DNA from 4 places in the Desulfocicer niacini genome. Region 2 is predicted to be linked to each of the others. Evidence: predicted binding sites of a transcription regulator. Region 2 holds the regulator's gene; each other region holds the start of a gene.
The links. Region 2 encodes sigma-54, which starts transcription at its own class of promoters, with help from an activator protein. Its sites were predicted from a motif close to TNTGGCACANTTTCTGCTNT; they were not measured.
Positions count from the first base shown of each region.

Region 1: ACYQ2M_RS04490 (Spy/CpxP family protein refolding chaperone) is a predicted target of sigma-54. The motif match lies at 5,466-5,485, and genes of this name have one in related genera.
Region 3: glnD ([protein-PII] uridylyltransferase) is a predicted target of sigma-54. The motif match lies at 6,128-6,147, and genes of this name have one in related genera.
Region 4: pseB (UDP-N-acetylglucosamine 4,6-dehydratase (inverting)) is a predicted target of sigma-54. The motif match lies at 2,987-3,006, and genes of this name have one in related genera.

Region 1 is NZ_BAAHYK010000006.1:80,792-88,411, forward strand. Features, by position in the region: gene ACYQ2M_RS04470 (AMP-binding protein) at 1-616, shown strand, start outside; gene ACYQ2M_RS04475 (LuxR C-terminal-related transcriptional regulator) at 640-1,206, opposite strand; gene ACYQ2M_RS04480 (sigma-54-dependent transcriptional regulator) at 1,382-2,749, opposite strand; gene ACYQ2M_RS04485 (ATP-binding protein) at 3,085-4,926, opposite strand; gene ACYQ2M_RS04490 (Spy/CpxP family protein refolding chaperone) at 5,629-6,198, shown strand; gene ACYQ2M_RS04495 (hypothetical protein) at 6,202-6,369, opposite strand; gene ACYQ2M_RS04500 (TatD family hydrolase) at 6,485-7,273, shown strand; gene ACYQ2M_RS04505 (vWA domain-containing protein) at 7,419-7,620, opposite strand, start outside.
Region 2 is NZ_BAAHYK010000022.1:18,109-25,728, forward strand. Features, by position in the region: gene ACYQ2M_RS13175 (LptA/OstA family protein) at 1-395, shown strand, start outside; gene lptB (LPS export ABC transporter ATP-binding protein) at 398-1,120, shown strand; gene rpoN (RNA polymerase factor sigma-54) at 1,122-2,558, shown strand; gene hpf (ribosome hibernation-promoting factor, HPF/YfiA family) at 2,571-3,137, shown strand; gene ACYQ2M_RS13195 (PTS sugar transporter subunit IIA) at 3,167-3,625, shown strand; gene rapZ (RNase adapter RapZ) at 3,743-4,624, shown strand; gene ACYQ2M_RS13205 (PTS sugar transporter subunit IIA) at 4,621-5,040, shown strand; gene tpiA (triose-phosphate isomerase) at 5,131-5,889, shown strand; gene secG (preprotein translocase subunit SecG) at 5,896-6,204, shown strand; tRNA gene ACYQ2M_RS13220 (tRNA-Leu) at 6,217-6,301, shown strand; gene ACYQ2M_RS13225 (AAA family ATPase) at 6,449-7,620, shown strand, end outside.
Region 3 is NZ_BAAHYK010000006.1:90,009-97,628, reverse strand. Features, by position in the region: cobalamin riboswitch at 1-35, opposite strand, end outside; gene ACYQ2M_RS04535 (MFS transporter) at 69-1,220, opposite strand; gene glnA (type I glutamate--ammonia ligase) at 1,538-2,950, opposite strand; gene ACYQ2M_RS04525 (P-II family nitrogen regulator) at 3,069-3,407, opposite strand; gene glnD ([protein-PII] uridylyltransferase) at 3,458-6,085, opposite strand; gene tatA (twin-arginine translocase TatA/TatE family subunit) at 6,534-6,722, opposite strand; gene ACYQ2M_RS04510 (AAA family ATPase) at 7,180-7,620, shown strand, end outside.
Region 4 is NZ_BAAHYK010000023.1:91,428-99,047, forward strand. Features, by position in the region: gene ACYQ2M_RS13880 (flagellin) at 176-1,651, opposite strand; gene ACYQ2M_RS13885 (putative sugar O-methyltransferase) at 1,835-2,884, opposite strand; gene pseB (UDP-N-acetylglucosamine 4,6-dehydratase (inverting)) at 3,201-4,196, shown strand; gene ACYQ2M_RS13895 (hypothetical protein) at 4,193-6,085, opposite strand; gene ACYQ2M_RS13900 (hypothetical protein) at 6,065-6,316, shown strand; gene ACYQ2M_RS13905 (IS5 family transposase) at 6,704-7,620, opposite strand, start outside.

The sequences.
Region 1 (7,620 bases), on a different contig from region 2:
CTCTCCGGTGATGACCTACACCCGCATCCATGATGACCTTCAAAAACGGGTGGAAACCGTGGGCCAGGCCCTGCCCCACATTGAGGTCAAGGTCATCGATGTGGAAACCGGTGCCACCCTGCCCCCCGGTGCCCAGGGAGAGGTATGCTGCAGAGGCTACAACGTCATGAAAGGCTATTATAATAATCCCCAGGCCACTGCAGATGCCATTGACAGTGACGGATGGCTTCACTCCGGGGATCTGGGCGTAATGGACAAGGAGGGGTTTCTTTCCATCACCGGTCGATATAAAGACATGATCATCCGGGGGGGGGAAAATATCTATCCCAAGGAAATTGAAGAATTTCTTTACCGCATGGAGGGGGTCCAGGACATTCAGGTGGCTGCTGTTCCCAGCCAGAAGTATGGCGAAGAGGTGGGAGCCTTTATCATTCGCAAAAAAGATGTGGATATTGAAGAAAGCGATGTAAAGGATTTCTGCAGGGGCAATATCAGCCGGCACAAAATTCCCCGGTATGTCACCTTTGTGGAAGGCTATCCCATGACCGCCAGCGGTAAAATTCAGAAATATAAATTATCGGAAATGTCGGAAAACATCTGGCCGGACAGACGATAATCAGGGGCTGACACCCGACTGCTTTAAATGGATGGAGCGGTTTCCATGGGAAGATGTTTAGCGGCCCACAGGGCTGCCTGGAGCCTTCCGGTGACATCAATTTTCTGGAAAATATTGTGCAGATGGGTTTTTACTGTGTGTGTGCTGATGTAAAGCCCCTCGGCAATCTGGCGGTTGGAAGCCCCGTGGGCAATCTGTTCCAGGATTTCCCGTTCCCGGGGGGTCAGCTGAACATTGCGGAGGGGGCAGCTTTCTTCTTTTTCTGTCTCATATGCGAAATCCGCTTCACCCTGGAAGGAAAAAGCGGCCCCCCTTTCATTACATCGCACCACTTTTCCCTGCACCGACACCCGGGCACGACGTCCTCCCACCCCTCCCAGATATCCCAGCGGAATATCAAGATTAAGTTCCATAACCGTTCCCACTGCCAAACCGGGACTGGGATCAACCAAAGCACCAATGGAAGATATGTCCTTGCTGCGAAGATTCATGGTCCCCCGGGAAGCAGTTTCCCCCCCCACAAATTTCAGTTGAACCGGAATTTCAAGTTCAAACCGTTCAACCGCTCTTTTATTTTTCCTGGATGCCATGATGATTTCCCCTCTATTTTATATCCCCCATCCATTAAAACTATACATACCGATCTCATGTAACGTCAGTATATCTTAGAGAACTCAATCCTCCCTGTCAATGTATCGCAACATATTTTATGGAAGGAATATATTTACAGCTCCCAAAGCAGCTCATGTAGCAACTGAATTCAGCTTATGCCCGTCCATACTGCTTGAGTTTTTTCAACAGGGTTTTTCTGGTGATCCCCAGCCTCCTTGCGGCTTCACTACGGTTTCCCTGCGCTGAGTCCAGGGTCTGCAGAACGGCTTCTCGCTCCACTTCCGAAAGGGGGATATCTCTGACGCTTGAAATATCGGCTTGCCCAACTTCTCCGGTTTTACCCTCATCCACCGGGGCAAAGGGAAGATCGGCCAGGGTGATATATTGAGACCGGGCAAGTACCACACAACGTTCCACACAGTTCATAAGCTCCCTTACATTGCCCGGCCAGGCATAACGGATCATGGCATCCATGGCCTCAGGGGTAAACCCTGTGATATCCCGATGATTTTTTTCAGAAAACCGCTGCAGAAAATATAGGGCCAGATCGGGTACGTCCTCCTGACGTTCACTCAAGGGTGGAATGGACAGAGCCACCACATTAAGCCTGAAAAAAAGATCCTCTCTAAAAGTTCCATCGGCCACCATTTGTTCCGGGTCCCTGTTGGTGGCGGCGATCACCCGGACATCCACCTTGATACTTTTATCTCCTCCCACAGGGGTGACTTCCTTTTCCTGGAGAACCCGCAAAAGCTTCACCTGCATGGCAAGGTTCATCTCACCGATTTCATCGAGCAGAATACTGCCTCCGTGGGCCTCCCGGAACTTGCCCTTTCGCTGACGTTCCGCCCCGGTAAAGGCTCCACGCTCATGACCGAATAGCTCAGATTCCAGTAGGCTTTCCGTTATGGCTGCGCAGTTAATACGCACAAAAGGGGCATTTTTTCTGGGACTGTTATAATGAACTGCCCCGGCAATGAGTTCCTTGCCGGTGCCGGACGGGCCTGTGATAAGAATACTGGCATCGGAAGAGGCCACCATCTCAACGGTGTCAAGCAAAGCAGTCATGGCAGGACTGCGCCCAATGATTCGCTCCCGCTGAAACCCCTTTCCCAAACGCTGTTTCAGGCTCTCATTTTCCTGTTTCAGGTAAATGGTTTCCAGTATCCGGGCCATGGTCAATTTTAATTTTTCAAAATCCAGGGGCTTGGTCAGGTAATCCCAGGCCCCCTGTTTCAGGGCATCCACCGCCGTTTCCACCGATGAATAGGCCGTCATGATCACCACCGGCAGGGAGGGGTTATGGCGGTGAATGGCCCCAAGGGCCTCCATGCCCGACATTTTGACCATGCGCATGTCCATGAGCACAATGTCAAAGGTTTCCTCCTGGACAATCTGCACCCCTGTCATACCGTCATCGGCCAGGGCAATGTCGTATCCCCACCCGGTGAGAAGGGTTTTTAGCATGCTTCTGTGCCCGGCATCATCATCCACCACCAGTACCCGTTTTTTTTCTTTCATATCTGCCTTTATTCCCTGTGTTTACCGTAAAAACATTTTAAATTAATTATTGTCATTTCGGGGCTTGACCACAACATGGGCCATTTTAGGGAGTAGTCAGGCTTACGTTATTGGCGTTTTTGTTTAAAGTAGCCTTTAAACACATGCGATGGGCAAAATCACAATAACACAAACCTGACCCCGTTGGCCCATCAATTGTTACGGGTGGCCCATGTTGTGATCAAGCCCCTATTTCGTATAACCCACATGTCCTGGCGGACACAACAAAGCATGAAAATGAACTTATGCAACCCCCAACGGCTATCCGATCCAGCCCCGGACCGTCGACGCCATTGTTATATAACATCATGCAGCTCAATAAAAAAACGTGTACCGGAACCGGGTGTGCTTTCCACCCGGATAGCCCCGCCAAGGGCCTCCAGTGAACGATATACCATGGCAAGGCCCAGGCCGGTACCATCGGATCGGGTAGTAAAATAGGGATCAAAAATTTTATCCACATCCCCCTGGGGGATACCCCGTCCGGTATCTGCCACCTCAATGACAACGGCCCCCCGTTGACGACCATCCGTCACCGTGACACAAAGACGGCCCATGGTCTCCATGGCCTGGAGGGCATTCAAATAAAGATTCAACAAAATCTGATTGAGCCTGTCTGGATCGGTGTGCAGCCATACCACACCTGTGTCAAGACAAGTTTTCAGCTGAATCTGCTGTTTTTTCACATCCGGTGCAATCAGACGCAGAGAATGATCAATTATGTCAGAAAGCTTCACCCGTTTTTTAACCACCGGCATGGGCCTGGCAAATTCCAGGAGCTGGGTTACAGCCCGGTTCAGACGCTCCACCTCCTGTATCATGATGCCTGCCACCTCCCGGTCTTCGGGAATCTGTTCATAACGTTCAAGAAACCAGGTGGCGAAGCCCTTTATGGAACTCAAGGGATTTCTGATTTCATGGGCCACGCCGGCGGCAAGTTTTCCCACCGCGGCAAGACGGCGGTTCCGGTCCACTTCGTCCTTCATGGCTTTAAACTGTGTTAAATCATGAAAAAGAAACAGATAACCCGATAAATTTTCCCCTTCACTTAAAATGGATGACACAGTAACGTCCAGCAGCAGCTGATGATCTCCATGAACGGTGCAGCCAATCTCCCCGGCCACCTTGGGAGGAGATCCCTTGATCTTGTCCACCAGGGCTTTCATCTCAGGAGGCAGGCGCATGGGAGAAGTATGTTTTTCATAGCCCAGAATTTCCAGGGCAGCCCCATTACTGGAAGTGATTTCCATTTCTATGTTCACGGTTATAAGCCCTGCCGGCATGTTAGCGATGACATCATCGGAAAACGCCTTGATCCTGGAAAGGGAACTTCTGGCGGATCGGTATCCCTGCAGTGCCACCACACACACCACCCCCACCACTCCCAACGCAAGAAACAGGCACCCCATGAAAATCGCATGGGTCACCGCTCGTTGCTTGATCTGCTCAATTTCCTTCATGTTTATGGCCGCAAAGATCACCTGCTCACGGCTGTCCGCCCCACCGTCATCCGGTGAAAAATGGGATTGAAACCAATCTTTATCAGGAGACCGGGAAGCATGTTGTTTCCGGACATCATCCATGGATGGCGAAGGCGGGCACCGCCAGGCATTCCCCTTTACATCAAAGGCGCATCCCGGGGGCGGGGGATGCTTTTCCGATCTAAAGTGTCTCCGAGCCGGGGTAAACTCCTTATACACCTCAAAAACCTTCACTCCCCCGGGGGAAATAACCTCCCGATGAAACAGCGGAGAAAGCCCTTGTTCAAATACCATGTCGGGCATCCCTTCATAACGCTTTCCCACTTGATTCTCATCGCTGTGGGCAAGGATAAGGCCCCTGCGGTCGGTGATCATCATGTATTCGATCTCCGGCTGCTCCGCCGTTTCGGCAAGCAGGCGCTGCACGCGCTTCCCCCCCCACCGGGTGGTGATCATTCCGGTTCTGGTACCCGCCTCAAAGGCCCGGATCAACAGCAGCCCCTTCCCGGTGAGCTTTTCCTTTATCCTGCCGTTCTGCTCCCGGATATTGTCAATGGTCATCAATACAAAAATAGGAACCAGTATGGCAAATATACCGATGATCACCAGAGGGGAAAGTCCGGGCACCCCCTTTATTTTTTTTAATTTTAACATCATTCCTTCCTGTTACTCAATGATCAGGCCCTGGACTGAATCATATTATCTGGCACCCAGCGCAATTGAAGGCCCAACAGGAGCTGGTTTGCGTTATTGTGTTTTTGATAACTATCTATGTTCCAAGGCATATTTCAACAAAAGTATCAGTAACACAAGCCAGACCCCAGCCCAGAATGGCAGCGCTTGCGACCAAACTCCAAGCCTCCGATTGTTCATCCGCGGGTAAATTGGATATTTTTTACGCTATTGGATATATTAAAATGGGTAATAAGTATCCAAATGGATTTAATTTACCCCCCCCAGAGCCAACCGAGGGTCCTTCGATGTATGTTCCATGTTTTGGGTATTGGACCACCATGGACCGATTTGGACGAAATCAAGTTTTCGACACCGTCCGCCCCGCTTCTCTTTTTAATTAAATACAAACACTTATAACAAGGCAACAAAACAGACTCGGCCCCATTGACACACCTGGCACGACATCTTTAGATGTTAATCAATTTTTATTTTTTCAAGCCTTCTGGAACAAAAAAAACAAACCTGGCACGCCATTTGCTTTAACAATCACCAGAAGAAAAAATATTTTTTCCCGTAAGATAACGACTCAACTTTAGCTCTTCATTGGCATTGGAAACAATAAAGCAATACCAATGCCAGAGATTGAAAAAATTTTTTAAAACCATAATTACAAGGAGATATCCCATGAAAAAGCAGGCATTGATCTTCACAGCCATCGTCGTCACCCTTATGACCCTCACCAGCTTCGCATTTGCCGGCATCAGCAATGGCAAAAGAAACCGGGGCAACAATGACTGTCCACGCTTTATGAACAATCCCGGGCAGCAATGGGCAGCCCTGACCCAGGAACAGAAAAACCAGATAATGGATCTGCGGCAAAAATTTGTTGATGAAACAGCCCCCCAGCGCGTTGTCATGGTATCAAACCACGAAGCCATCCGTATTCTCATGGAAACCACCTCACCGGATCGGAATCAGCTAAATTCCCTCACAGCGGAGCTTGCAGATGCCCAGAAAATCATGATGACCAAGGGCGTTGAGTTTGCACTGCAAGTTAAGGCAATCGCACCGAAACTGCAGGTTCCCATGATGTTCCACGGCATGGGAAAAGGAATGGGAAGATTTGAAGGCAGGGGCAAATTCCATGGTCCCAAAAAAGGCCGCCCCCACTGCTTCCCCAAACCCAATTGTCCTCTGCTGCAGGGAACACCGGAACTACCCTCCGGCGATGAGGCAATACCCACCACCGAATAAGGTTTAATCCCCGGGCATGAACCCTGTGCACAGAAAACATAAAGAGGTTGATTTTTGGATGGAGTTGTAGGCATCAAATCCACCCATGAAGAAAAGCGGGCTTCCCCCGGCCCGCTTTTCTTCCGGCCTGTCTGGATTTTCCCCTGCCCTGCCGGGCTTATCTTCTTTCATCCGACTTTTTCCTTGATCCCTTGAAGATTTTTTTGTACAGTCTTTGTCCTTTGTTCTGACGTTTCAGGCAAGGCATTAAATCCCAAAAAAACATACACACAACGGGGGGACAGGAATGCGGCTATTTGACAGCCATGCACACATAGATGATATAAGTTTTCAGAATGATTTTCCAGAGACACTTCAAAGAGCAAGGGAAGCAGGGGTAAAAGCCATCATGGTGGCGGGTGTCGACCTTGCGACATCTAAAAAAGCCATAAAAATGGTGGAAAAACACCCACACATCTTCACCTCCGTGGGAGTCCATCCCCATGACGTAAAGCATTGCTCCGAGGATGTAATGGCAGAACTTACGTCCCTTGCGACCCATAAAAAGGTAAAAGCATGGGGGGAAACCGGACTTGATTTCAACCGCATGCATTCGCCCATGGATGTCCAGGAGAAATGGTTCATCCGTCAAATTGAGGCCGCCGATGCACTGGAACTTCCCATGATATTCCACGAACGGGATTCCGGAGGGAGACTGCTTGAAATCCTCACAGATATGGACAATCAGAGACGTCGGGGGGTGGTCCACTGTTTCAGCGGGACCCGGGAGGAGATGTTTAAGTATCTTGACCTGGGATATCACATCGGCGTCACCGGCATTGTCACCCTTCAACAGCGCGGGGCGCTTCTAAGGCAACTGATTTCTCTCATCCCGGAAGATCGACTGCTCATTGAAACAGATGCTCCCTATCTAACCCCGGCCCCCATGAAAAACAAAACCCGAAGAAACGAACCTGCCTTTGTGGCTGCTGTGCTTCATAAGATCGCAGACATCACCCACAAAGATCCCCATGAACTTTCCGAAATCATCTGGAACAACACCCTGGAGCTTTATAATATCTCCCACATTTCCTGACATTTGAGGATCAAATGTTTTTGGGTTTGATGGATCTGGTTACAACATGGGCCACCCAACACCGTTGGGCAATCAACGGAATCAGGAAGGCCTGCCCCGACATCGCCAGGGAGATCCCAGCCTCCCCCAAAAAAATATTCCCGACTCAGGACATCATGTGCGCCACAGCCTTTTCAAGTCCGTCCAAGGAAAGTTCAAACATGGGAAAAATGGACGCAATGGTCATGATGGAATGGGTATAACCCCACATCCGGCTTGGCACTGGATTGAGCCACACGGCATGGGGAAAGGTATCGGCAATGAATTTAAGTCTTTCTATACTTGGCTTTCCACTGCGTTCCTGGATA
Region 2 (7,620 bases):
TGGCAACCCGACTGGACGTCACCATACATGCCGATCATGTCAAGGTGATACTTTATTCCGAGGCAGAAAAAAAAGACCGGAAAACCACCGACACCACCGCACCGGGTGCTGACAATATCAAGCAGCTCATTGCCTCGGGAAATGTCCAGATGGTCCAGAATGATGGAAAAGCAACGGCGGACAAAGCCGTTTACACTCCCGAGGAGCAAACCATCATTTTAACCGGCAACGCACCCACGGTGATATCTGCCGGCAGCCGTGTAACAGGTAAAAAAATAACCCTGTACCAGGACACCCGCCGGGTGGTGGTGGAAAGTGAGGGCACAAATCGAGTGGAAGCATTCTTTAATTCCGCTGATGCAGACTCAACCTCCAAGGGACCGGGAAAAAAATAAACATGCCCGAGCTGACATTAAATCACCTGGTGAAAATTTATAAGGGAAGAACCGTTGTTAAAGATGTCAACATATGCGTGAAGCACGGTGAGGTAACAGGGCTGCTGGGTCCCAACGGAGCCGGAAAAACCACCACATTTTACATGGCAGTGGGCCTGATTAAACCGGATGAAGGCAAGGTTTTCCTTGACCGGGAAGAAATTACAGACTATCCAATGTATATGAGGGCAAGAAACGGAATCGGGTATCTTCCCCAGGAACCGTCCATATTTCGAAAACTCACCGTTAAACAAAACATTACTGCGGTACTGGAGGTCCTGCCCGATCCCCCGATAAATATTACCGGAAAGGCAGAGGGCCTAATGAAGGAGCTGGGAATTTTAAATCTGGCTGAACAGAAGGCAAGTGTACTGTCCGGTGGAGAACGTAGAAGGCTTGAAATCGCAAGGGTACTGTCCACAGACCCACTTTTTATCCTTCTGGACGAACCATTTGCCGGCATTGACCCCTTGGCTGTGGCCGACATTCAGCAGATCATTGTGCAGTTGACAAAAAAAGGCATCGGCATTTTGATTTCCGACCACAATGTGCGGGAAACTTTGTGTGTCTGCAACACCGCTTATATCATGAATGAGGGAAGTGTGATTGAATCAGGTTCCCCTGAAAAAATCACCTCAAGCAAGTTAGCACGTAAAATCTATCTGGGAGATGACTTTAAACTGTGATATGGCACTTGGACTCCAACAAAATCTAACTTTGACGCAGCAGCTGGTGATGACCCCCCAGTTGCAGCAGGCCATTAAACTGCTTCAACTGTCCCGCCTGGAACTTGCGGGCATGATACAGCAGGAAATGGAAGAAAACCCGGCCCTTGAGGAAGTGGTGGCAGAACTGCCCGAAGAGACCGAACGGACGGACAAGGAAGAAGCGTCCCCGGCCCAGGAAGAACCCATGAAAGAGGTCACCATTGATGAAAAGGTCCGCGATGACATTGACTGGGAAAGTTATATCAATGAATATAACTCCACCGGTCGCGTTCACACGGAAAGAGATCATCAAGAGGCCCCCAACTACGAGGCATTCACCAGCCAGAAAACAACCCTGGAGGCACATCTGCAATGGCAGCTTCTCATGAATGGCCCGACCCCCATGGAAGAGCAGATCGGCAGCCTGATCATTGGCAACCTTAACATTGACGGCTATCTTTGTGCTCCCCTTGAAGAAATTGCCCAGACAGGTAATTTTGAAATGGAAGCCGTTGAAACCCTTCTTAAAACCATGCAAACCTTTGATCCTCCCGGCGTGTGCGCCCGGGATCTCAAAGAAGCCCTGCTCATCCAGGTCAAACGACTGGGAATCACCAACCCCATCCTTGAACGGATTATTTCAGAGCACATCAAGAACCTTGAAAATAAAAACTACAAGAAAATTGCCAATGCCCTGAACATCTCCATTGACAATGTCATCTCCTGCGTCAATGTTATTAAATACCTGGAACCCAAGCCCGGCCGGGAATTCTCCTCGGAGGAGCCCCATTATATACTGCCGGACATTTATGTGTACAAGGACGGAGATGATTACAAGATCGTCATGAACGATGACGGACTTCCCAAGCTTAAAATCAACCGCTATTACAAGGATTCCATCTCCAACGGCACAGAAATACCCAAGGATGCCAAGGCCTATCTCCATGAAAAAATGCAGGCGGCATCTTGGCTGATAAAAAGCATCCACCAACGCCAGAAAACCATCTATGCCGTGATGGAAAGCATTATCAAGTTCCAAAGGGATTTCTTTGACAAGGGGGTTTCTTATCTTAAACCCATGATCTTAAAAGATGTTGCCGAAGACATTGAAATGCACGAATCCACCATCAGCCGTGTAACCACCAACAAGTATGCCTACACCCCCCAGGGGATGTTTGAACTGAAATATTTTTTTAACAGCTCCATCAAACGCACCAACGGTGCGGCCATGGCCTCTGAAAGTGTCAAGGAAAAAATCAGAGACCTTGTGGCGGCGGAAGATCCACAGCACCCGTTGAGCGATAAAAAACTGGCAGAATTACTGGAAAAGGACAACATTGAAATTGCCAGAAGAACCGTGGCAAAATACAGGGAAATGCTTTGCATTCTTCCATCCAGCAAACGAAAACAATTTTAGGGAGGTAACACTATGCAGACAGCCGTAACTTTCAAACGAATTGATCCTTCCGATGCTTTAAAGTCCTATGTTCAGAAAAAGATGGATCGCTTTGACAAGATGCTGGAAAGCCCCGCAGAGGCAAATGTGGTCCTTTCCGTTGAAAAAATCAGACATATTGCTGAAATAACCCTGATCTGTGATCGTATGAAACTCCATGCCAGAGAATCATCTGAAAATATGTATTCTTCCATTGATACCCTAGTGGATAAACTGCGGGGACAGATCAAAAAGAGCAAAGAAAAAAGCAGACAGCACATGTCCGGCAACAAACAAAGTATTAAAGATGAAGAAATTGCCTTTCTCAGTCCGGCTATACCAGATACTGAAGCTGCCACTCCTTCACCGGAAGTTGTTTCAGGGCCGGAGGTGGTGGTGGAATCCATCAATGTAAAACCCATGGATGTGGATGATGCAGTGGTCCAGTTCACGGCGGGAGATGATAATTTCTTTGTGTTCAGCAATGCCCGGACAGAACGCGTAAATGTAATTTATCGACGCAATGATGGAAACCTGGGACTAATACAGCCCCGCAACTAATTGTTTATATACTTCAGGTGTAACTTTACATGAAAATATCAGAGATTCTTCACAGATCAGCCATTATTGCCGATCTGAAATCAAATGACAAAAAAGGCGTACTGGAGGAACTCGCAGCTGCAGTATCCGACATGGCACATACCGACAGTCATAGTATATTAAAGGTATTGCTGGAGAGGGAGCAGCTTGGCAGTACGGGAATCGGGGGAGGGATCGGCATTCCCCACGGAAAACTCAAAGCCATTGATTCCATAGTGGTGGGATTTGGACTCAGTCGTGGCGGTGTGGATTTTGACTCCCTGGACAACAAACCGGTTCACATTTTTTTTCTACTGATTACACCGGAGAATTCCACCGGCAGCCACCTGAAAGTACTGGCACAGATTTCCCGTCTACTGAAACAAAGTGATTTCAAGGATTGTTTAATGAAATCCCAGTCCGTGGATGACATTGTTGATGTCATCCATGGTGTGGATGACGAATTCTGACAACATTGTACGATAAAAGCCGGGCAGAAGTCTTCAAACCATATCTTTTGCCCGGCCAGATCTTCATCACAGACATCACGCGGGTAAACCACCGACCCCCATTCCGGGAGAAAAGGCGTGAAAAACATAAAAATATACATTATCACCGGCCTTTCCGGCTCAGGTAAAAGCACCGTCATGGCAGCACTGGAGGATGCAGGATTTTACTGCGTTGATAACATGCCCATGGCGCTTTTGCCTAAATTTCTGGAACTGCCCGTCCAGAAAGCTTCGGCACTCAACGGATTGGCCTTTGTCATGGACATGCGGGCCAACAATTTTCTTACCCACTACACAGGTATCATGGAAGAACTTCGTGAAAGCGGATTTCATCCGGAAACCATCTTCCTGGAGACCGATGAAGACGTGCTGGTGACTCGATACAGCCAGACCCGTCGTCACCATCCGCTGGATCATGACAAAAGCCTCATCACCAGCATCCGCTCAGAAAAAGAAAAGATGCTCACCATCAGAAGTACCGCCGACCGCATCATTGACACCACAAGCCTGAATGTTCATCAGCTCAAGGCCAAAATCACACAGATGGCCCAGGAAGGCAATTCCATAAAATCCAGGATCAAAATCCATATCCTTTCCTTTGGCTTTAAATATGGGCTACCCAGGGAAGCGGACACGATTTTTGATATGCGGTTTTTGAAAAACCCCTATTTCGATCCGGATTTGAAACATCTTGACGGTGAATCTAAAGAGGTGAGAGCCTTTATACTGACCACGAAAGAAGCCGCACAATTTCTTTCTAAAACCATCTCCCTTCTGGATTTTCTGATTCCACTATATCAAAAAGAGGGCAAGGCCTACCTGACCATTGCCATTGGGTGCACAGGGGGACGACACAGAAGCGTCGCCATTGCCAGAAAACTCTTTGAGCATTTGCACCAGAAAGATAATACAGTTAATATTACACACAGAGACATTAACAGGGATATAACAAACATATGACAGGCCTTCTTGTGGTTACCCATGCCGGATTGGGAAAAGCCCTTATTGAGACAGTGGAATTTATCATGGGTACCAAATATGATAATCTCATGTCCATCTCCATTGACATCAAGGAAAATCCGGACCTGCTGCTGAAAAAAATAAAAAAGGGCATTAAAAAAGTGAGAGATGACCAGGGCGTCATTATTTTCACAGACATGTTCGGCGGAACCCCTTCCAATCTGAGCTATTCCTTTCTGGAAGAGGGAAAAGTTGAGGTGATGACAGGTGTCAACCTGCCCATCCTGCTGAAGGCCGTGGATATCCGAGGTGAGAAGCCCTTGATAGAAACCACTGAAATTATTTTACAATACGGTAAAAGAAGTATTTCCCAGGCCACGGGCATCCTCAAAGGTGATCAAACTAGGCGGGAATAAAAACATATTCCATAATAACTCCGTGGATTTCACAGAATTTTTTAAAAAACCAGATGAACATGCGTGACAAAGAACAAAGGAACCATTTACATGAGCAGAAAACCATTGATCGCTGGAAACTGGAAAATGTTTAAAACCGGACCAGAGGCTGTGGCCAGTGCAGACCAACTGGCACAGCTGGCCGGGGATGTAAAAGATATTGATATCATGATCGCCCCCACCTTCCTTTCCCTGCCCCTGGTGAGTCAGTGCCTTGCAGGCAGCCCTGTTAAAACAGGCGCCCAGAACCTGTTTTATGAAAAACAAGGTGCCTTCACAGGTGAGGTCTCCGCAGATATGATCAAAGCTGCCGGTGCTGACTATGTCATCATCGGCCACTCGGAACGTCGACAATACTTCCATGAAACCGATGAGCACATTTCAATGAAGACAAAAGCCGCCTTACAGGCCGGTCTGATTCCCATTTTATGCATCGGAGAAAGCGATGCTGAAAAAAAAGCGGAAAAGACATTTTCTGTGCTTGACAAACAGATTCGAAATGGGTTAAAAGGGTTTCGTTCTTCCGATGAGGTGAACGCCCTTGTCATTGCCTACGAGCCCGTATGGGCCATTGGAACCGGCAATGTAGCAACGCCGGACGAGGTTGAAAGCACCCATTGTTATGTACGCTCTTTGATAACGGATATTTTTGGAAAAACGCTTGCAAATGCAACCAGGATACTATATGGTGGTTCGGTCAAGCCAGACAACGTCTCAACCCTTATGTCCAGGGAAAATATAGACGGAGCACTGGTGGGCGGAGCAAGTCTTGATGCAGATACTTTCATTAAAATAATTAAATATGATTGATAACTTATGACAACTGTAATTCTCTCAATTCATGTAATTGCCAGTGTTCTTTTGGTTCTCATTGTTCTACTCCAGACAGGAAAAGGCGCCGATATGGGGGCCTCCTTTGGCGGTGGGTCCAGCCAGACACTGTTTGGAAGTTCCGGACCGGCAACGGTACTGGGGAAAATAACAACCGGGGTTGCCGTTATTTTCATGCTGACTTCCCTGACCCTTGCCTACACAGCGGGACATCGGGCGAACAAAACCATAATGACGAACGTATCAGCACCCGTTCAGACAGAAGCACCGGTATCAACAGACAGCAACAACTGATTTCAGGATTATGCCGAAGTGGTGGAATAGGTAGACACGCACGCTTGAGGGGCGTGTGGGGCGACCCGTGGGAGTTCAAGTCTCCCCTTCGGCACCACATATAAAAAAGAGCCGCATACATTTAGATGTATGTGGCTTTTTTTGTTTAAAAAGAGCAAGCTTGGCCATCTACCTGACATCCGTATGGCCGATGTTGTGATTTACACCTTGATTTACACCTTTTTATGATTATAATAACTCAATTATGACTGAAAAACATGAAAACACACCCGACCCCCGGAAAATAGAAAAAGAACTTGGCGAATTTCTCAACAAGAAATTTGGTGGAAAAGTAAAGGTGTTTTCCCCGTCCATGCTGCCCCAGGAAGATAAAACAGCCGGGGGATCCAGCGGCTTTAAAAAAGACCAGGTGCTTGATTTTGCCATCACTCCATCAGAATTAATCTCCTATCTTGATCAGTATGTGGTGTGCCAGAGACGTGCCAAATCCGTTCTTGCCACAAAGATCTGCACCCATTTCAACCGCATCCGTCACCTAAATAGGCATCCGGAATCCAATGGCAGTATCACCGGAAACATCAAAGCCAATATTCTTATGCTGGGCCCCACCGGGGTGGGAAAAACCTATCTTATCAAACTCATTGCCAGAAAGATCGGGGTGCCCTTTGTCAAGGGAGATGCCACAAAATTTTCAGAAACCGGCTATGTAGGCGGTGATGTGGAAGATCTCATCCGGGATCTAGTCAAAGAAGCCGATGACGACATTGAGCTGGCCCAGTACGGCATTGTCTATATCGATGAAATTGACAAGATTGCCGCCTCCCGCCACCTGCACGGGGCAGACATCTCCCGGGCCGGGGTCCAGCGGGCGCTCCTAAAACCCATGGAAGAAACCGATGTTAACCTTAAAGTTCCGCATGATCCGGTGTCCATGATGCAGGAACTGGACAGTTTTCAGAAAACCGGCAAACGCACCAAAAAAAGTGTCAACACCGCCAACATCCTCTTTATTGTCAGCGGGGCCTTTTCCGGGCTGTCGGAGATTGTACAGAAACGCATTTCCAGCCAGGCCATCGGGTTCGGAGCTGAGCTGTCCCGGGATATTCCGGAAAATGAACTCTTAAATGCCCTTAAAACCGAAGACCTGCTCAAATTTGGATTTGAATCTGAATTCATCGGACGACTGCCGGTGCGATCGGTACTGGAATCTCTCACTCGGAAAGATCTCTACGAAATTTTAAGAATGCCCAACAATCCCGTCATCCTTGGTAAACGTCTGGACTTTGCCGCCTATGGCATTGAAGCTGTTTTCACCGAGGAGGCCCTGGAAAAATTTGCAGAACTGGCCTTCCGGGAAAACACCGGGGCCAGAGGCCTTGTAAGTGTTCTTGAAGAATCACTGATCCCCTTTGAAGA
Region 3 (7,620 bases), on a different contig from region 2:
TAAGGCATGGTGCCGCCCGATACAGTGCTAAATTTGGATGGCAAAAATACCATGGGAGGATGCCGGTGTCAATCCTTAAGCTTTAAAATAAACGGCAGGCCCATAAGTCCGATGAAGGCGCACGCCAGGTACATGTTTTCAAGTCCGATGAGGTCTGCAATTCCCCCCACCAGCACAATGGCAATGGAGCGGGTGACAAAGGAAATCATCATAAAAAGGCCGTTGGCCGCCGATGGATTCCCCATGGATTGTTCCTGGATGATGGCCAGCATCACCGGGGTGGTGGAAAGGATGCTGAATCCGGTGAGGCAAAGGAATATGGCTTTGACAGCCCCGGTGGTGATGATGAACAGAAAAAGACTTGCCGGTGCCAGCAGAACAGCGGCACAGAGAATTTTCTTTCTTCCCAGGGTGTCACTTAAAATACCTGCACTTAATACTCCGGCAACCCCAAAGGCCTCGTACAGGGCAAGGGCGCTGCCGGCAAGCCAGAGATTTCCGGTCTGTCGTTCTATGAACACAGGAAGAAACACCCCCATGGCAGAGTGCATGAAGGCCCTGGCTGTGAGAATACCGGCAAGGGGAAAAAGCACATGTCCGATGTCCCTGGTGGTGGCAAAAATAGATGTTTTTCTGGGGGAATTGTCGTTGTCCATGTCCAGGGGGGCAAGTTTAATATAGAGCATCACCGATGTTATCAGGGCAAAAATCATCATGGGGTAAAATCCGGCAAGTCCTCCCATGGATACTACCCCAACGGCAATGAGGGGGCCTGACATGCGTGCGGCCTCCCCCCCTGTCATGTAAAAACTCATGCCCCGACCCTTTTTGTTGCCCGATACCCTGGCAATAACGCCGGGGGCCGGTACATGGTAGAACGCCACACTGATACCTGACACAAAAAACATCACCAGCAGCATCCAGTAGGAAGATGCCATGCCAATGAGGCACATGGGGATGGCAGTCAAGCTGGGGGCCAGAATAATGGCCCATCGGGCAAGACCCCTGCGGTCGGCCAGAGCACCTATGAAAGGGTTCATCAGGGCCGGTATCTGCATGACGGTGGATAATAATCCCGCCTGGGACAGAGAGATGGAAAGCTTTTCAATGATCAGGGGCAGTACCGGGGCCAGAAAGCTTGTGTAGATATCATGGATGAAATGGGAAAAGGAGAGTAGCAGAACGTGCTGGGTATGAAATTTATTGTCATGGGGTGCCATGGAGAAGGGGTCCTTATGAAGATGCATGCATCCCCGGGAAAGTCGGTTATAGGGGCCGGGCTTGGGCTTATGGGCGTTATTCCCAGAAAAATTCGGAAGTTTGGTCATAAGATGGGCCATGCCGGGGAGGGGCCAGGCTTGCGTTATTGATACTTTTACTTAAATTGTTTTTTTTAACATAGGCTGTTGATAAAAGCACAATAACATAAGCCTGATCCCATTTGTCCGCCAATTGAGACAGGTGGCCCATTTTCGGCATGCATGGGGTCGGACCCATAACGCCCATAAGACAAGCTTGACCCCGTTTTTACAGGCTGCTAAATATCATAATAAAGGAAAAATTCATGGGGATGGGGCCGGCTGTTCAGCGGTGTTACCTCGTTTTCCCGTTTGTAATTAATCCATTTTTCAATGACATCTTTGGTAAAAACATCCCCTTTGAGTAGAAAATCGTGGTCTGCTTCCAAGGCATCCAGGGCTTCTCCCAGGGAACCTGGCGCCGAGGCCATTTCCGCCAGCTCCTCCGGGGGCAGGTCATAGATGTTTTTATCCATGGGATCACCGGGATCAATCTTGTTTTGAATACCGTCCAGCATAGCCATGGTCATGGCGGAAAAGGCAAGATATCCGTTGCAGGAGGGGTCCGGGGTTCTGAATTCAATGCGTTTGGCCGCAGGAGCGCTGGAGTACATGGGAATCCGGATGGAGGCGCTGCGGTTTCTGCTGGAGTAGGCAAGGTTGATAGGGGCTTCAAAGCCGGGTACCAGGCGTTTATACGAGTTGGTGGTGGGGTTGGTGATGGCACAAAGGGCTTTGCAGTGTTTGATGATCCCTCCGATGGCCCACAGGGCTTCCTGGGAAACACCGGCATACTTGTTGCCGGCAAACAGAGGCTTTCCTTCCTTCCAGATGCTCAGATGGGTGTGCATGCCTGTTCCGTTGTCCTCAAAGAGGGGTTTGGGCATGAAAGTGACGGTGTGATCATATTTTGCGGCAACATTTTTAAGCACATACTTAAACCAGGCAAGGGTATCTCCCATATTTAGAAGGGTGCTGTATTTAAGGTCGATTTCCGACTGACCCGCCGTGGCCACCTCGTGGTGCTGGCATTCCATTTCAATGCCCATGTCTTCCAGGGTGAGCATCATTTCCGTTCGCATGTCCTGGTATTTATCTGCGGGGGGAAGCGGAAAGTACCCCTGTTTGTGGCGGATTTTGTATCCGGTGTTGGGAATTTCTTCCCGGCCGGAATTCCAGATGCCCTCATCGGAATCAATTTCATAAAAAGCCGCATTGTTTTCCGAGGCAAATCGGATATTGTTGAAAATAAAAAATTCCGGTTCCGGTCCCACAAAGATGGTATCTCCGATGCCGGTGCTTTTAATGTATTGTTCGGTTTTGCGGGCAATATAGCGGGGGTCACGGCTGTAGGGTTCGCCGGTGATGGGGTCTTTTATGTCCCCTAAAAGTACCAGGGTGGGTTCTTCAAAAAAGGGGTCTATTTTTGCCGTTGAGGGGTCCGGCACCACCACCATGTCGCTGTTGTCAATGTTTTGCCATGCCCGCATACTGGATCCGTCAAATCCGAATCCATCTTCAAATGAGGATTCCGTGACCTCACATGCCGGTACGGTGAAATGCTGCCAGGTGCCGGGGAAATCCATGTATCGGATATCAATAACCCTGATCTTCTCATCCTTTATTCTGGAAATAATCTGTTCCGGTGTCATTTTCATCTCCTTGCGATGATGGGTCTTGACAACACCACCGGCGCCTTCGGGTTTATACTGGGTCAGTAAGGTCGGGCTTTTACGATGGTGTTTTGATCAATTCCCAATAAAGGTATTGTTACAGTGCCTCGGTGCCGCGTTCTCCGGTTCGGACCCGGATAACCTGGTCAACGGGAAGCACAAAAATTTTGCCGTCACCTATTTTTCCGGTGTTGGCGGCTTTGCAGATGGTTTCCACCACCTCCTCTGCCCGTTCCTTGTCCACAAGAATTTCAATTTTAATTTTGGGGACAAAATCCACCACATATTCGGCCCCCCGGTAAATTTCCTTGTGGCCTTTCTGGCGGCCATAGCCTTTGACCTCGGAGATGGTCATTCCCTGAATACCAATTTCATTCAGGGATTCTTTTACATCATCCAGTTTAAAGGGCTTGATAATAGCTTCTATTTTCTTCATTGGTATCTCCTTTTTTGGGATCTTGTCCTGTGCCGGCCTTTGCGGGGCGTTCAACGGGGTTCTTTTTCAAGAATAATTTGTGGCAGTGCATTGAGGATGGCAAGTCTTGTGGCTTCCACATCCGGGGGGTCTGATAGTTTCTCATTTTGCAGGGTCTTGACATAAAATATATCCACCACCTGATCCACCTTGGTGGCTGCCATGGCAATTCTCACATCAATGCCCTGGAGGTAAAGGACATGGGTAATGGCAAACAAAAGGCCAGGAAAATCATAGGTGAATACTTCAATTATGGTGAAAAAACTGGAGGTCTCATTGTCGATCTCCACCCGGTTAGGTCTGGCAGTCTGACCCGATGAAAGGGTCAGCGTTTCAGGCAGTTTCTTTTTTAATCGATCAAGAAAGCAGTCGTCCGCAATGGCAAGGTGCAGGTCTTTTTCTGCTTTTTCCCATTTTTCCGTTTCAAAGAGTCGATCCCGGGGGGGCATTACCTTGAAAATATCAAGGGCCGTATTGTCACCCCAGGCATAGGCCTGGGAACCCACGATGTTGAGACCGTTCAGGAAAAACACACCAGCCAGTTTGAAGAAAAACCCCGGGGTGTCTTTTCCGCAGATGGCAATGGTTCGGATGTCGGTGTCGGGTTCTTTCTTAACCGTCCACAAAAAATCATTATTACCGAGTTTTTTATGAAGGTCAAGGTGTTCAATGATTTCTTCCGGGGGCACGTAGAGCAGATATCTGTGGGCCATGGAATCCAGGGCCCGGGTCAGCTCTGTTTCATCCCATGAGGGTTTCCTGAGTGCCAGTACATCTGTTTTTTTCTTTTGTATGATTTTTACGGCTTTCCGGGAGGCCAGCTCACCTTTTTTCAGGATGCCAAGAATTTTCAGAAACAGTTCTTTGAGTAAATTTTCCGTCCAGTCGTTCCAGGCTTTGGGGCCGGTGGCCCGGGAATCGGCCACGGTGAGAAGGTATAGCATCCGCAGTCGCCCCACCCGGTTGATACGCTTGGCGCAAAGAATAATGGTTTCCTCGTCACTGATATCCCGGCGGGTGGCGGCCTTGATGAGAAACAAGTGATTTTCAATGAGAAAGCAGATTTCATCAATGTTTGCCTGGGTATAGCCAGATCTTTTGAGAATCTTTGCGGCAATTTCGGCTCCCCGGAGGGAGTGTTCCAGGGCCGGATCTCCTTTTCCGATGTCGTGGAGCAGGGCCGCCATCAAAAGGTTTTTTCGGTTTCGAACCTCTTTGTGGATGGCGTGGTAAAATGCACTTTTGTCGTCGCCTTCGGTATCTTTTTTAAGGCCGTTGATTTCCTGTACACATCGAATGGAGTGCTTGTCCACGGGAAAAAGATGGTACTGATTGTATTGAATTTTGTGCAGAAGCCGGGAAAACTCCGGAATGAATTTCACCAGAAGGCCGGTGCTTAGCATGACGTTGAGTACATTGAATTCCCAGAAGGATGTGGCAAGTATTTTCTCAAAGTCTTTGACGTGGGAGGGATTTTTTCGGAATTTATCGTCCACCAGATGAACAAATTCCCCAACGATTCGTCTGGACTCAATGGAAAGGGGGGTTTTTGATCTACCGCTTTCCACAAATATTTTCAACAGCAGTCGGGGATCTCTGGGGATGTCACTGATGGATGAAAATTCCAGACGTCGGCGCTGAATTTGAATTCCCCGGGTGTGGGTGGAGCGGGCGGGAAAAGAGAAGCGTTTTCCCCGTTTGTCCAGTAAGATGGTTTCAGTGACCCGCTGGTTTGTCTCTTTTAAAAAATCCATCCGGGCGTGGAGTTCGCCCATGAAGTTTTCCACTGCCTGGTGACGGTATTTGCCTTTAAATCCAAGCAGTTTTGCTAACTCTACCTGGTGTTCAAAATGAAGCTGATCACATTTTCTGCCGGTGATGTAATGGAGCCGATTGCGGATGCTCCAGATAAAAGCCAGGGCTTCTTCAAGGGTTTCATATTCTTCGTGGGATAAAAAACCATTGCGTTCCAGATCCCTTCTGCAGCGAATATCTGCCTTGATGCGTGCATACCATAGCAGGGTGTGGTAGTCCCTTAACCCGCCGTGGCCGGATTTAAGATTGGGCTCCAGCAGGTAGGTGGAATCGCCAAAATCCCGATGGCGTTGTCTGCCGTTGTCAATGAGGCGGTTAAGGCTTTTTTCCTGGTATCGGGCGGACAGTTTTTTTCGAAATTGCTCTCTGAGTTTAAAATAGATGGGGGATGACCCGCAGATAAACCGCACATCGAGCATGGTGGTGAGGATATCAAACTGCTTCCAGGCCATGGAAAGACACTCTTTAATTGTCCTGATGGCGTATCCGGTTTCAAGGTGGATGTCCCACAGGGGGTATAAAATTTCTTTTACAAGCTGTTCTGTCTCCCGGGGTACTTTTTTTTCAAACAGCAGTAGCAGGTCCACATCGGAATGGACGCATTGCTCCTGGCGACCATATCCACCCAATGCCACCAGGACCACGGGATTGCCCTGGAACGTCATGGCGGCTGCAGCTTTGCTTTTTCCAAGGGCGGACTGAAAATATTCATCCAGAATTCTGGAAAAGGATTCCAGAAACCGGGGTTCTTTCTGGTTTAGGAAATTTTTAATCAGTTGATCCCGGTTCTGGATCAGTATGCTGGCGTCTGTCTTGTTTTTCATGGCGTCCGCTGCTCTGTAATGGTTTTTCGGTTAGTGATTTGTCATGCAAAGAAGGTGCCACTGAGATATATGGTGACGATGACGCGGGCATTCAGGGGTTTGAACCATGGGACAGCAGAATTTTATTGCAAATTTGTCATGCATTTTTCGTGGTAAATTGCAAAATTGTGCTGTGGATATGCCGGGCAATAACGATTGAATCGTTGCCTGGACAACCCTGTCTGATGGCAGATAGACAGGACGGTGGGTGGTGCACAAAAAAAAGCCGGGAAAATGGGAATGCGCCCAAAATATCTGCCCTCCCCGACATTCTCTTAGGAGGTGGCCTCCATTGTGACTAAACCCAAGTTTTCCGCGTTGATGTTATGACGACGTGGATTTCATGTGTTGCGTGACAGGGCAGTTCATGAAGTTTTTATATGGATGGGAACAGTGAATGTTCTGGTAATTATTTTTTGTCGTTCTCCAGTTTTTCCGGTTCTTTGTCTTCGGTCTCCACTTCTTTTGTGGCTTTTTTAAAATTTTTAATGCCCTTTCCAATGCCAGAACCGATTTCTGGAAGTTTCCCTGCACCAAAAATAATAAGAATGATCACAAGGATAATTATCAGCTCCGGCATACCAATTCCACCAATCATAGCGCACTCCTGTATCTGATGTGCCTCATCAGATTCTATGTGAAAACGAAAAAACAGTAAAAAGACTTTTTGTGACAGGTATTCACAAGCACTCTCCTGGAAGCCTGTAAATATAGCAAAATAAAATCATAACGTATAACAAAAATTTATAGCATCCGGAGTGTTCGGTGTCAATCATTTAAAGAACTTGGGAGGGGGGGCATAATATCTGGTCCTTCCTGAGAAGGGGGCTGCTTAACTTTTTTGACCTCATGGGCAGCCAACTGTCACGGGTGGCCCATGTTGTGACCACGCCCATTATGATAAAGGGCAGATGTGATGCTCCCACAGCAAATAGACAATAAAATCCTTGAGTGCCATTGAAAGATGCTTTATCCTGCCACAAAATATGACCATAAACCAATCAGACAATAAACACACAGACCCATAACCCCACGAATCCACACCAGGAGTTCCCATGACACCCAACAGAGAAAAGAAATTGCAGTTTTCAGGCGCCCATAAATATGTCCTTGATCCCGAACTTGCCGGCATCGTGAATATTTCCATGGCCCTGGAAATGCCCCTGCTCCTTAAAGGCGAACCCGGCACCGGTAAAACCATGCTGGCCCACGCCATTGCAGAGAGCCTTGGCATGCCCCTCATGGTTCTTAATGTAAAATCAAGCATGAAACTCATTGAAGCCCTTTATCAGTACGATACTCTCACCCGACTTAATGACAGCCGGTTCGGAGATTCCAAGCGGGATGTGAGCGACATTGACGCCTACATTAAAATGGGGAAGATCGGCCAGGCATTCATGGCAGAAAAGCGAACTGTGCTGCTCATAGACGAGATCGACAAGGCCGACACCGATTTCCAGGACGACATGCTGGACGTGCTGGATCAGATGCAGTTT
Region 4 (7,620 bases), on a different contig from region 2:
TACAAAATGAATAGAACAAGATAACGGTAAAGCACAAAATTCAAAACTGATCCTATAAATCTATCTATCAAAGACAAAAAGGCCCCGTAAATGAATCCGGGGCCTTTTTATTGCTTAGCACACAACTATCTTTTTAAATATTATCTGCCATTAAAAATTTTAGTAGATAACGCAGTTACTGGAGCAGGCTGAGTGCTGACTGCGGCAGCTGATTGGCCTGGGCCAGCATGGCGGTACCGGCTTGCTGCATTACCTGAGCCTTGGTCATGGCTGCTGTTTCTGCCGCAAAATCGGCATCCATAATTCGTGATCGAGCAGCTGATACATTTTCAGATACATTTTGCAGGTTGGATATGGTAGATTCAAATCGATTCTGGATGGCTCCCAAATCACCTCGGGCGCTATCAATATTTGCCAAGGCTGCATCCACTATGTCTATAGCATCATTTGCACCAGACGCGGTGGTCAGATCAAGGGAAGAAACACCTGCCCCCGCTGTGGCTGTGGCTTCTGTGAAACCAGTTGAGTCGTCTAAACCAGCATTATCTTCATTATTTCCACCAATAGTGATACCCGCTGATGAGCTTGATGATAAATTTACAGAAGAATAAGTGACTGATGTCCCACTAGTAGTACCTGTTATGCCTGTTGTTCCACCCGAAACACCATTTGCAGAATCAAAAGTTACAGTAATATTACGACCGTCTATCGAAGCCAAATCGACTGCACCCGTTTCAGTATCAAATGTTGCAGTCACCCCTGTTTGATCTGAAATAGCATTAATGGCTGCGGCAACATCTGCTCCACGATCAATGGCTGCACCTGATCCCGCTGCTGAAATAGCTCCAATGTCAACTCCATTAATCAGCACATCTCCAGCTACAATGGCATCATCAGCCGCAGTCAATGTAGTTCCTTCAACAGTAGCTATTTCTATTGAAGCAGTTACACCAGTATCACCAGTTCGCGCATTAATTGCATTTGCTACAGCGATTGCACTTGCTGCACCGGATGTGTATGACACACCATCGGAAGTGGTAGCACCGATCTCATAGCCATTAATTGTTAAATCTCCAGCAGCCAATTCATCGGTTACTGCTGCACCAGAAACCGAAGTTGTGTAACTTGAATTCGACCCCACACCAAGTGAGTCAGCTTTTACACTGACCATTGAAATACTAATGGTTTCGCCATTGTTAGCACCCACCTGGATATTTTTACTTCCAAAAGAACCATCCAGCAAACTTGTACCATTAAAGGTGGTTGTTTCAGCAACTCGGTTAATCTCTGCCACCAACTGTGTAACCTCATCATTGAGTGCCGCTCTATCAGTTGCGGAGTTGGAATCACTTGCTGCCTGTACGGCCAGCTCACGAATTCGCTGAAGGTTGCTACTTACCTCCTGCATGGCTCCTTCTGCGGTCTGTGCCATAGAAATGCCGTCATTGGCGTTTCGAGCTGCCTGGTCCAGTCCTCGTACCTGGGAAGTCATCCGATTGGCAATGGAGAGCCCTGCTGCGTCGTCTTTTGCGCTGTTGATGCGAAGACCAGATGAAAGTCTTTCCATTGATTTGGTAAGGGAATTAGTGGTATTGTTTAAATTTCTTTGTGCGTTCAAAGAAGTAATATTACTGTTAATTGTAAGTGCCATGTTTAATTCCTCCGTGAATTTTGATTTCGTTTTTACCGGCTTCCCTGCCAGTAGATAAATATTTTATGGAAATTTCTATGGGCGATGTTTCAGGTCACCTCCCTTTGCCCGATTTCTCTTTTTCCATTAAACAACATTTCGGCACTTGTCAGTTAAAACTTAAATTATTTTTTTAAGAGTTGTCTATTTTTTCTGGTAAACCCTCAGTTCGGAATGAAAACCATCCTCTGTCTTATAAGCATAAGGAATTGTGTTTGTCCCAACCAATCGATAATTTGGTAAAAGGCTATCATAATCATCCCCCAAAATCGGCATTTTTACACCCAGCCCACCCTCTCTTTCAGCCGTTGGCTTCCCTTCCCTTAGGTTGCGCAGAAGTATATATTTGGAGCATAGACGATCCACATGAATAAAATAATTTTCTACCACCTCGGGCTCCATCTCCTGAAAAGAAATAAAATTAACAAACAAATCAACAGAACCTCTAATCTTAGGAAATTGCCAAGGACAAATTACAATTCCTTTGTACCTGCCTGCCAAATCTCCAATATCCAACCCTTTTTCATCTCTAAGTCTTGAATAATCCCCAATATTGTTTTCACCAAATAGTTTTTTTAAATAAAATGTGGACACAAAACTGGTTGGTGGAATGTCAACATTTATATAAAAACAATGATTACGCGCATCCCCCAGCAAAATTTCACCGAGGGTTCCATAACCACCTCCAATTTCAAGAACGGTGTTTATTTTTTCAAGATCAAAGCAACTTTTTAAATAATTAATTCCCAGCAGGTAGTTAAGTAAAGAGCGGCTGAAATATCTTCCCTCAAAAACGAATTGCTCCACTGGTGCCCCAACCTCACTTTCACTTATTTTATCTAAATAAGGATGATTATCCTTTGATGTCGCCAAATATACTCTATAATCACTAAGAGCCTGTAGTTGGCCTGAAAAAAACTGTTCTGCAGCAACTCCCCAACGATACCCTAATCGATCTTCAACGAATTGTTTGTTTTGCTGAAGATATGCTTCAGTGTTTTGATAATAATCCGGAAACGCGTATTTAGGAGCAAAAAAATTTAGCACACTGTTCAAAGATCGGAAATTTTCAACCCCATGGCAACGTAAATCATCCAGTATGCTCTGTACGCCATGTTTCCAAAATTGCGTTGGTTGATACAAGGTTGGGGCTTTTTCCATATCACTGAGCATCATTTCAAGAAGAGGGTACATTTCATTTTCCTATACTTAGCAGTAAGAATCAATTTGAACCGAAAGAAGTTGCAAACAAACCAGTTATTTATTACATGTTGTTTTTCAAAAAATTAAAAAAACATTTGCACAATTTTTGTTTTGTGACATGATTAAGCATCATTATTGCATTAGCAGGATTTGGCATCCTTATATTTTGAACCTCAAAGTATTTTACACTGTGATTAAAGAAAATTTTCAAAAGTGGGGAATGGTCTTAAAGACTATAAAATACGTTTAAAGGATACCAAAAATTCATATAATAATTTTAGTTGCTTTTCATAATATGAGGCCCCCAATGAGTTCACATGCAACGGATATTTTTTCACTGAACAATAAGACCATACTTCTCACAGGTGGAACCGGATCATTTGGCAAAGCATTTATAAAAACGGCTCTGGCAAATCACAACCCTCATGCCATCAGAATTTACAGCAGGGATGAATTAAAACAATTTCACCTTCAGGAAGAAATACCAGACAACAGGTTACGTTTTTTTATCGGGGACGTCAGGGACAAAGATCGGCTAAAGGAAGCCTGTCGGGAAGCTGATGTAATTATCCATGCGGCGGCCATGAAGCAGGTGCCAGCCTGCGAATACAATCCCTTTGAGGCGGTCAAAACAAACATTCTCGGGGCAACAAACATCATTGAAGCAGCCCTTGATAACAAAGTCCCCCATGTCATGGCCTTGAGTACAGATAAGGCTGTGAACCCAGTTAATCTTTACGGGGCAACCAAACTCTGCTCGGACAAACTGTTCATTCATGCCAATGCCTATTCAGGTAATCGCCCCACTCGTTTTAGTCTTGTAAGGTATGGAAATGTGCTGGGTTCCCGGGGAAGTGTGATCCCTCTCTTTCGGAGACAAAAAAGCCAAGGCTATATTACCATAACCGACAAACGCATGACACGATTCTGGATCTCCCTTGAACAGGCAGTGGAACTTGTCTTAAATGGACTGAAAGCCATGCAAGGCGGTGAAATTTTCATTCCACAAATTCCCAGTATGCGCATCACTGACCTTGCCAACGCGATTGCCCCGGGGTGTGAACAACGTGAAATAGGCATCAGGGCGGGAGAGAAAATACATGAAGTGCTTATCAATGAGGAAGAAGGACGACGTACTGTAAAGACAAAAAATTTTTATATCGTTTTACCCAATCACCCAGAATGCAAAAGCAGTACAATGACCGATTGTATACCCATGGCTGAGAATTTTATCTATTCCAGTGATATTAATTCGTCCTGGCTTTCGGCAAAAGATTTAATAGAAATGGTGTCAAACAACTAATCACAGGAACCTTTCCTGGCTGTTATTGTAAATTCAAAGTCGACATTAGCGCTATCTTCACGATCCAAATAGTACCTGTCACTTGTCTCGTCCATTTCCATCAGAGAAAACATATGACGGAAAAAATAATTGGGGGATACTGGGCGATGTGTAATCATGCCGATGGCAGCACTATTGGTTTTATCAATTTCAATATGAATTTGTTTGCTCTGATCTCCGAGAATGACCAGCCCCCCTGTTACCCCCAAGGCGGCATTAGCCGAAACCAGAAAAGATGCCGGTACACCATGGTTTACAGTCGTACCACTCAGAGCAAATTTTTCCAGATCAAATCCGCCATTATGTGTGGCATAGTATAATGTCTCTGGATCAAACGCTTCCGGATTCAACGTGATGACTCCCAGTCGTAATGACCCCATTGGCCTGTTTTTCCATTGAATTTGATAGGAAATTATAACGCATGTCTCCCCTTCCTGATTATTGTCAACCACAATACGTTTGATTATGTTTCCCACAGGGGTCTTTATTATACCTGAAACAGTGACGACTCCATTTTCATTCTTTTCAATCACCGGTTCGAGCGGTTCCAGGTCGGTAATTTTGGGTTTACCGGGGGTTTCCAGAATGAGATTACCGCTGTAAAAGTCAGCCCCCATACTTATATCGTCATAATATCCGTGGGGCAGAGTCACGCATAACGGCTTTGAGCATATTTGCTTAAAGAGAAGGGCTTGAACAGCCAGCCCCCGACGACAATTGAGTTCAAGCTTGATATGATGATTTTCCAGAGTAATAATCCGGCCATTGGTTGCGGTGGTGACGCAAACCTCAGATAATGTTTTTTTGAAAGGAATCCCCTGGGAGGAAACACTGTTACTGATCACGACGCTTGCCTTAAACTTCTCCAGTCTTTCATGGAAAGCGTTTAAGCGTTTGGGCGTGATATGTGTGCGAAAATCACTACTCCACAAGTAGCAAAGCTCTTTCCATTTATCTTCGTCTGCCGCTGTCCCCATCAGCTTATTAAAAATTTTCCAGCAGTCCGTATTGATCTTCAGGTCATGGGTGCCTGTCACAGCCCAGCGGGTGATGTTGTATTTTTCCTGCTTTTTTACAGGAATAGGATGCTGAGAGGATTCAAGGGACAGACGGTTGCCAGCATGGGGCTGATTCATCAATTTAAGTACAGCACTAACCGGCACACACTGAAAACGCTCATCACTGGACAGCCGTGCAAACAGTTTATCAATACGTTTCCACTCGCCGTCCTGATGCATTCCAGCCTCGGTAAAAAAACGACCTGGGCGGAAATCGAAAATTTCGACATCATTACCATAAAAGGGAAAGGCCCGGTGCTCCTGGCAGAGATGTTGCTCCAGGTACCCAATATACTCATCCAACTCCATTTCACCATGAGCATAACGCTGAAATTTCTGAAATGAAATGGACTTATTCCAAACAAGTGCTATTTCTTCGTTGTATTGACCAACAGCCACTTGAGGTAAATACCGCCATCGTGGATCCCATTCCGGATGAAACCGGGCCGGGTTATTCCATTCCATGATTATTGCCTGGTATCCGGCATTCAGATAATGGGATATAAGCCCGGCTGAAAAAGCCTGCTCATTTACCAGCACAATTCTGGGTCGAAACCCGAGGAGATGTTCATATACCCTATTACCAATGCGCAGATTGGCCACATTGACCCGTCCAGGAACCAGTGTGCCAATAATCTGAGCATAGCCGCTGCCGATGAACTCGACCAGACCCTGATCACAGAGCTTGCGTAAAACAGCTATCCATTGTGGATCAAGACCATTGATCACTTCCAGGGTGTAGGCTGACGCTTCAATGCCAATGGGGAATTTATGCCTGTCTATCAGATCCAAAAGTGGCCAGTAACAGCGCCGGATGACTTCGAGGCGTTGTTCTTCCTCAATGGAGGAGAAAGCGATGTTGAGGTGGAAGAAGGCGTAAAGGTTTATTTGAGGCTCCGTATTATCTATGATTATACTGATGCAGTGTTGATTTCAAGCACAACACAGTTGCATGTGCATCTTATTCTGGTATGCAAGAAGAAATATCAATTATGCTATCGGTACCGTTTCAATCTTGATTGATTTCACAACCTGCTCTGCCCGGTCAATGGGCTTGACCATCGTTTTTTTATTACAATAACAACCCCGACACGAACAAAATAAAGTTGCATTTTGAAATTTTAGCTACTTGAATATGACATTTATATGACAAGAGGAATGCACTACAAGATACATATTCAGGCGTGAGTTTAGTGCCTAATTATAAACAACGTGAGAGCTTTGAATATTTAGGGTTTCGGCCAAATCTACAACAAAAATGAATTCGCCGATCTGAATGGATGATTTTCATCCAGAATTTATTCGGAAAAATTCGCTTTATTTCGTGGGAAAATTAGTAAATAGATGCATTCGAAATGAGAATAAACATAATCTGGAAATCCAGGCACAGGAGTGCCTGGATTTTCTTACTTAAACGGCAGTCTGTTTCTGATTTAAGATTTTGAAACCTCGTTTTATATTCAATGCAGCTTGTTTGAACCATAGATCAATATTGTTCTTGGCTATGGTTGTAAATCTTGCCCTGGCAGCCCCATCATGGATGTCACTTAAACCAAAATATTGTTCAACAATGTAACGAAGCTTTGAGATATCTTTATTTCGTTCGATTTCAACAGGAGTCAATTTTGCCCGGCGAGTGTCTTTCCTCATGATTTTATCACCAAACCCATTCAAACTTAAAAAACTTCGGTTCAGCTTACTTTGATAGCCTTTGTCGGCATACACATTTTTCAGTATCTGGGAGGTATGTCTGCTAAAAATTGTGCAGTATTGAAACAGGTTGGTATCATGCACTGAAGCCGGAATCAAAGTCGTTGCCAGAACAAATCCGTTTTTGACGTCTACGGATGCGTGTTCTTTTAAACCATAGTGCGGCTTATCATTTTTAACTATCCAATTTAATTCCAGATCTCTTGAAAATTTCCTGGGATTCCCATTTTTGTCCAGCTGGCCTTCCGGATTGGATCGTTCTTCCTCTAATTCTTTGAGTCGACTTGTTTTTAATGGTTTGCTCGCTGATTTTACCAGCCTGGCATCTATGGCTATTCCCTCGTTGATGGATAAACCCAGCTTTACAAACTGACCCAAAATTTCGCTGTGAATTTTATCAAAAGTTGTTTTGGAAATCCTGTCTCGAAATCTTGAAAAAGTTGAATGGTCAGGGGAGGGAACGCCCAGAGGGAGACTCAGGAAATCTTTAAATGAAATGCGGTCATTAATTTGGCTTTCGAGTTCCGGGTCCGATTTGATACGAAACCATTTCTGCAGCAAAAGACATTTGAACAGCATCAAAGGTGGATAGGCTGCATTGCCTTGTCTGCTCTTGC